DNA from 3 places in the Simiduia curdlanivorans genome. Region 2 is predicted to be linked to each of the others. Evidence: predicted binding sites of a transcription regulator. Region 2 holds the regulator's gene; each other region holds the start of a gene.
The links. The regulator sigma-54, encoded in region 2, starts transcription at its own class of promoters, with help from an activator protein. The targets are predictions, from matches to a motif close to TGGCACANNNNTTGCNNT.
Positions count from the first base shown of each region.

Region 1 (2,269 bases), 1.1 Mb from region 2:
TTGACCCTTTGCCCTTGTTGCTGGATATTTTACAGTCTGTGCCTGGGTTGAGAAAACATGGCGGTAACCTTTATACAATATTGGCCGAACTCTATTCTAATGCTCTCGAACACGGGGTGTTAAAATTGGATTCCGCTATGAAAAAATCCGCCGATGGTTTTTTGGAATATTATAACTTGCGTTCGCAGCGTCTAGATCAAACCGAAGGCTCGGTGACTTTCGGTATTAGCCATAAGCTGGAAACCGATGGTGGCTTATTAACCATCACCGTAAAAGATACCGGCGCTGGTTTTGATTACAAAAGCATGCAAGCTAAGGCCGAAAACCTCAGTTATTCCGGTCGCGGTATGCACTTAATAAGTGATCTTTCCCAAAAAGTGACTTATAAAGGTGTTGGCAATGAAGTAGAAGTTCAGTTTGCCTGGCATGAAGACCATTAACACCTTCGAACATTATTTAGTGACTAGGATGGAACGAGTACAGGTATGAAACAGCTAGACATTGAAGCCATAGAAACACTTAAGGAAGTGATGGAAGACGATTTTACCATCCTACTAGATACTTTTTTTGAAGATTCCAAATTACGCCTAGAGGATTTACGGAGCAATATATCGTCTGAGGACGCGGAGGCGTTGCGACGTACTGCCCATAGCTTTAAAGGCAGTGCGAGTAACTTAGGCGCCTTGGCCTTGGCCGATTTATGTATGCGAGCCGAATCACTGGGCGCTAAAAGGAGCCTAGAAGGTGCTGATACGCTGGTCAATCAAATAAAAGATGAATACTTTGCTGTTGAAGCCTTATTGAAATCTTATCTCTAACCTAACCTCTGCCGCCTACATTAACCGGTGCGCTAGTTGGCAACAAAATTGCAATACCTCCAGTACTAGATCCATTAAGGCCTTTGCAAGAGGTCTTAGTGTTTGGATGAGCAGCAATATTTGCCTTAATGGGGCAAATTGTTGCCGGTTATTAACCATGGGGTTGTAGTTATGAGCATAAACCAAGCGGCAATAAGCGGGTTGAGTGCGTTGATGTCTTTAGGTGCGAAATCAAAACCCGTAGCACGAGAGGATGGTTTTAAAACCGCGATGGCGGATGCGCAGGTGCAGCACACACGGGCAACCCCTAAGCCTAAAAGAGAGCCAGAACAAAAAAGCGTCGCTCGGGAAGCTAAACCAGCCGACTCAGCTGCAAGTGCATCTAAGGCTGTGAAGGACGAGGGCTCTGAAGTCGATCAATCTGCAACCAAACAGCAGGCATCCTCCGCAAGCGCTGAACATGATAAAGGCTCAGCCGAAGCGCATATGGCTCAAAACGACACTCACACCGATGAACAGGCCTCATATGTCGTGCCCGCAGAGCGGCAAGATTTACCGCGACCAGATGGTTTAGCGGAGCCCTTAGGGCTTTCAATACCGCAATTTCAGCTTGCAGCAAGCCACAACCGCCTTGGTTTAGGTGTCGATGGTGTTGGCATAGCGGTTCAACTAGGCGAAAATCCGCTGGCGGCACTCGCCGAGCTAGAGGGGAGCACTCTTCTTGCGTCCAGTTATCTCTCTGGTGGCGCTGCAGGTGTGACAGATTTGACTGGCGTGCTAGGCGTTTCTGAGCCACTGGCCGGCGCAAATATGGCTTTGTTATCCGCACCGCAAGCGGGGCAGATGACAGTTTCGCCCCAGGCACTTAAAGCCGGCGAGGGCCTCGTAAACCTGGGGCTCACAAGCGCGGAGGATGCAACACTGAATTTAGGGCGTGAACTCGATGTGGATAGCCCTGTAAAGGGCCAGGTGGCGACGGCAGTTAACGATAAGCTCTTACAAAGCCCGAGCCAAAAAGTACTCGCGGCTGCCCTAATAATGCAGGCCGATGCAGATAGCATAAAAATCGCCCAATCGCTGGATCATCCAGCGGCCGCGCTTAAGAAAGGCTCGAGTGACGCAATGTCGAGCATCTCCAGCACTTTGTCCACAAGTGCCAACAGCCTTAATGGTCGAGTGCAACCCATCACTGTTCCAGTTAGTCAACCGCACTGGGCTCAGTCGGCTGGCGAGCGGGTTGTTTGGATGGTGTCACAAAAGCTGCAATCGGCAGAAATTCAGTTAGATCCACCAGAATTGGGGCCGCTCCAAGTCAAGGTCAGCGTGCAGCACGACCAAGTGAGCATTACCTTCGTTAGTCACAGTGCGCAGGTGCGCGACGCGTTAGATCAACACGCGTTGCGCTTAAGGGAAATGTTCGAAGGCCAAGGTCTCGACCTTGTGGATGTCGA
Region 1 covers NZ_JAUFQG010000004.1:3,096,045-3,098,313, forward strand. Annotated here, with positions in the region: gene QWY82_RS13730 (ATP-binding SpoIIE family protein phosphatase) at 1-440, shown strand, start outside; gene QWY82_RS13735 (Hpt domain-containing protein) at 486-818, shown strand; gene QWY82_RS13740 (flagellar hook-length control protein FliK) at 990-2,269, shown strand, end outside.
Region 1: QWY82_RS13740 (flagellar hook-length control protein FliK) is a predicted target of sigma-54. The motif match lies at 856-873, and genes of this name have one in related genera.

Region 2 (2,269 bases):
TTCACTCTCTAATTTTAATTTACCCTACGGCTCATAAAGGCATGGAGCTTGCTTGTCAATATTGCCTGAGCCCTGACGGATGACTACACTAAGACCATACCTCGGCGAAGTTGCGAGGCACTACCTTAAAGGATGTTAGTCATCAAACCATGAAGCCATCACTACAGCTCAAGCTAGGTCAACAACTGACCATGACGCCGCAGTTGCAGCAGGCCATCCGGCTGCTGCAGTTGTCCACCTTGGATTTGCAAGCGGAAATTCAGGAGGCGCTAGAATCCAACCCCATGCTCGAAATATCAGAGGGCGAAGACGGGGCACAGGACACAGAGGCCAGTAGCGATGTCAGCGAACCTAGCGACCCAGAATTTAACAGTGCCAAAGAATCTACCGAAACCAACCTACAAGAATTAAACACGCCGGAAACTTCACCCGATAACAACCAGTCCAATGAGATGGATAGTGACTGGAACAACGACATACCCGACGACCTGCCGGTCGACACCAACTGGGACGACATCTACACCTCCGGCCCAGCCAGCAGCGGTTCAGGCAGCGACGAAGACCGCGATTACGAGCGCGGCGATAGCACCGGCGAAAGCCTGCAGGAACACCTGCTGTGGCAGCTCAATTTAACCCCCATGAGCGACAGGGACAGAGTCATCGCCCTATCGATCATCGACGATATCGAACCGAGCGGCATGCTGGGCAACCCCATCGGCGACATAGCCGAGGGCCTCAATCAAGAACAGGAAATGCTCGAAGACCCGGTTGAACTGGACGAAGTGTTAGCGGTTCTCCATCGCATTCAACAGTTTGACCCGGTCGGTGTCGCCGGCCAAGACTTGGCCGAGTGCCTACTTATCCAACTGCGAACACTGCCAACTACTACACCTTTCCTAGATGCTGCTAAGCTTATTGTTAAGGATCATTTAGCGCTGTTAGGCAATCGCGATTACAAGCAACTGATGCGGCGCTGTAAACTTAAAGAAGCTGAGCTGGCAGAGGTAATCGGGTTAATTCAAACCCTAAACCCGCGCCCCGGCGAACAAATCGCACAGGCCGATACTGAATATGTTGTTCCAGATGTCTTTGTCAGTAAGAAGCAGGATCGCTGGTTAGTGGAACTTAACCCAGACATAGCGCCTAAAATACGCATTAACGCTGGTTACGCCTCGCTCGTCAAACGGGCAGATACCAGCCCAGATAACAACTTCATGCGCGACCATTTGCAAGAGGCGCGCTGGTTCCTCAAGAGCCTGCAAAGCCGCAACGAAACCCTGCTCAAGGTCGCCAGTTGCATCGTCGAAAAGCAAATGGGCTTTTTTGAATCCGGCCCCGAGGCCATGCGCCCTATGGTACTGCACGACATTGCAGAAGAAGTTGGCATGCACGAGTCCACCATCTCCCGCGTTACCACACAAAAGTATATGCACACCCCGCGGGGCATCTTCGAGCTGAAATACTTTTTCTCCAGCCACGTCAGCACGGATGCGGGTGGAGAGTGCTCATCCACCGCGATTCGCGCCATTATTAAGAAGCTGGTGGCGGCTGAGAATCCGAAAAAACCCTTAAGCGACAGTAAAATCACCACCCTGCTTGAAGAGCAAGGCATTCAGGTAGCGCGCAGAACTATCGCTAAATACCGAGAGTCATTGGGCATTGCAGCATCCAATGAACGCAAGAGATTGATCTAAACGCTAGATCAAGCAACACCGCTACACCCTAGTTTTAGGCGCCCAGCTTTGGGGTTTGCACCAAAAAAGGGCAGTTGACAGCAAAAGCAGCGACACAAAGGAGCAGCCGAATGCAAATAAATATCAGCGGACACCACCTAGACCTGACCGACGCCATAAAAGATTACGTCCATGCAAAGCTGGAAAAGCTCGAGCGACACCACGACCGAATAACCAGTATCAACACCATACTAAGTGTTGATAAACTACAGCAAAAGGCGGAAGCGACAGTACACGTCAGTGGCGCTGAATTTTTCGCTGATTCAGAGTCTCAGGATCTCTATGCAGCCATAGACCTGCTCTCTGATAAGCTAGATCGCCAACTAATTAAACACAAAGAAAAACTCCGAAGCCATCGATAACCCTATGCAGTTTGAAACCCTTCTAGCCCCTCGCCGTGTACAACACGGTGTAGAGGGCGTCAGTAAAAAGCGCGTGCTTGAGACGATCGCCAACATCATCGCCACTGATATACCCAGCCTAGATGCCGATACACTATTTCGCAGCTTAATCGCGCGTGAAAAACTGGGTAGCAC
Region 2 covers NZ_JAUFQG010000004.1:1,992,096-1,994,364, reverse strand. Annotated here, with positions in the region: gene lptB (LPS export ABC transporter ATP-binding protein) at 1-12, shown strand, start outside; gene QWY82_RS08885 (RNA polymerase factor sigma-54) at 150-1,694, shown strand; gene hpf (ribosome hibernation-promoting factor, HPF/YfiA family) at 1,805-2,095, shown strand; gene ptsN (PTS IIA-like nitrogen regulatory protein PtsN) at 2,100-2,269, shown strand, end outside.

Region 3 (2,269 bases), on a different contig from region 2:
TTGATGCTGAGGCGCAAAAAGTGCAAAAAGGATCAGCATAAATATCATGCCAAGGGCGTAAAACCAGCCCAAACTCGCCCATCCAAATGCGTCGACCAACAACGGTGCTAGTGCTAAGGTAATCGCCGCACCAGCATTGCCAGCGCCGAAAATTCCCAGTGCTGTGCCTTGTTGATTGCGCTCAAACCAATCGGTGACATAGCGCACGCCAAAGGTAAATGATGTGCCGCTAATGCCTAGCCAGAGTCCAATAACCATGTAGTGCCAGAGCTCTGTCGCATAGGGCAGTAATAGCAGGGGTGGAATCAGTAGCGCCATTTGCCAAAGCCAGAGGCGACGCGCGTTACCTGCATCGGCGGCGAGTCCAGCCGGAATCCTGAGTAGTGCACCGGTGAGCATTGGCGAGGCGAAAAATAAACCCAGTTCGGTGGCCGAGAGCGCCATGGTTTCTTGCAGTTGTAAGCCAATAACCGCATATAAAATCCAGACAGAAAAGTTTGCCGCGAACGCCAAGGTCGCCATGGCTAATGCTAGCTTGGCTTTGGGTTGATAGTTTTGCATATTCATAGGCATCGCATTCTCTGGTTCTAGGGTTACTTTAACCAAGTCATTTGCCGCGAACTATGGGCTAACCACTTTTTGTTAGGTTTGTTAGTGGTGCTACTCATTTGTGGGTAAAGCCCCCGTAATTAACAGGGTTTTATGGCGACAAATGTTTTCCAGAGTGAGTAGAAAGTGGGTATTAGGCAAAACTTTTGCTCAACAATCAATGGGCCTCAGTTGATTCAGGTCAAGTGGGGTTTTGAGCCTGCGCGCGACACTGAGCCTGTCAATGAAGTCAGCCAAAAAGTTTGACTGGCGAGTATCTGGAGGCTTTATGTCGAGTGACCACAAAATTAATCTGTTTGCCTTAGGCGACCCAAAGATAAAAACCCTACACATCACGTGGTTTGCATTCTTTCTTACCTTCGTGGTCTGGTTTAACCATGCGCCTTTGTTGGTGTTTATGAAAGAAGCCTTCGATATGAGTAGTCAGCAAATCAAAGCGCTGATGATATTGAACGTCGCTTTAACCATTCCTGCTCGCATTGTCATCGGCATTCTGGTGGACAAATTCGGCCCACGAAAAGTTTACAGTGGTTTGCTTCTGGCATCGACGGTGTTGTGTTTGTTATTTGCTTTTGCTAATTCCTATGAGCAACTGGCGTTGATGCGTTTTCTTATGGGTTTCGTGGGGGCCGGTTTTGTTATCGGTATTCGCATGGTGGGCGAGTGGTTCCCCCATAAATCAGTGGGCATAGCCGAAGGCATTTACGGTGGCTGGGGTAACTTTGGTTCGGCTGCCGCAGCCATGACCTTGCCAACCTTGGCATTGATGTTTGGTGGTGAGAACGGCTGGCGTTATGCCCTGGCTAGCACCGGCATCATCGCTGGCATCTACGGGGTTTTTTATTACATTGTTGCACGCGACACGCCAAAGGGTTCAACCTATTTCAAACCGAAAAAGGCTGGTGGGCTAGAAGTAACCAGTTGGAAAGACTTCTATTTATATCTGGCCATGAACTTACCCATGTACTTTGCCTTGGCGCTTTTGGCTTGGAAATTATCACCCGCCAACTTAGGGCTGTTAACAGCAACAGCAACTTACAGCATTTACGCCGTATTAGTGGTTTTGTTTGGCTATCAAACCTATAAAATTTGGCACGTTAATATTGAACACTTACGTGCCGGCGTACCTGAATTGGATCGCTATAGTTTTAAGCAGGTGGCCATTCTCGATTGGTCCTACTTTGTGACGTTCGGATCAGAGCTCGCGGTTGTCTCTATGTTGCCGCTGTTCTTCCTCGAAACTTTCGAAGGTCTATCACCCGTGAAGGCTGGCCTCTTGGCATCCGGTTTTGCATTTATGAATTTGGTGGCGCGCCCAACCGGTGGTTGGTTTTCTGATCGCTTCGGCCGTCGTAAATCATTGATGATTTTAATTGGTGGTTTGGCACTTGGCTATTTTGTGTTGAGCCAAATTACCTCGGGATGGTGGATTCCGGTAGCTGTTATTGCCACTATGTGTTGTTCCTTTTTCGTTCAGGCCGGTGAAGGTGCAGTGTTTGCGGTTGTGCCTTTGATTAAGCGGCGTATGACCGGGCAAATCGCCGGCATGGCCGGTGCTTATGGCAATGTGGGTGCGGTTACCTACTTGACTATTTTAAGTTTTGTGGATTACAGCACGTTCTTTTTAGTGATTGCCTGCAGCGCCCTGATTGTGTTCTTT
Region 3 covers NZ_JAUFQG010000006.1:879,173-881,441, reverse strand. Annotated here, with positions in the region: gene QWY82_RS17660 (MFS transporter) at 1-567, opposite strand, end outside; gene QWY82_RS17655 (NarK family nitrate/nitrite MFS transporter) at 878-2,269, shown strand, end outside.
Region 3: QWY82_RS17655 (NarK family nitrate/nitrite MFS transporter) is a predicted target of sigma-54. The motif match lies at 745-762, and genes of this name have one in related genera.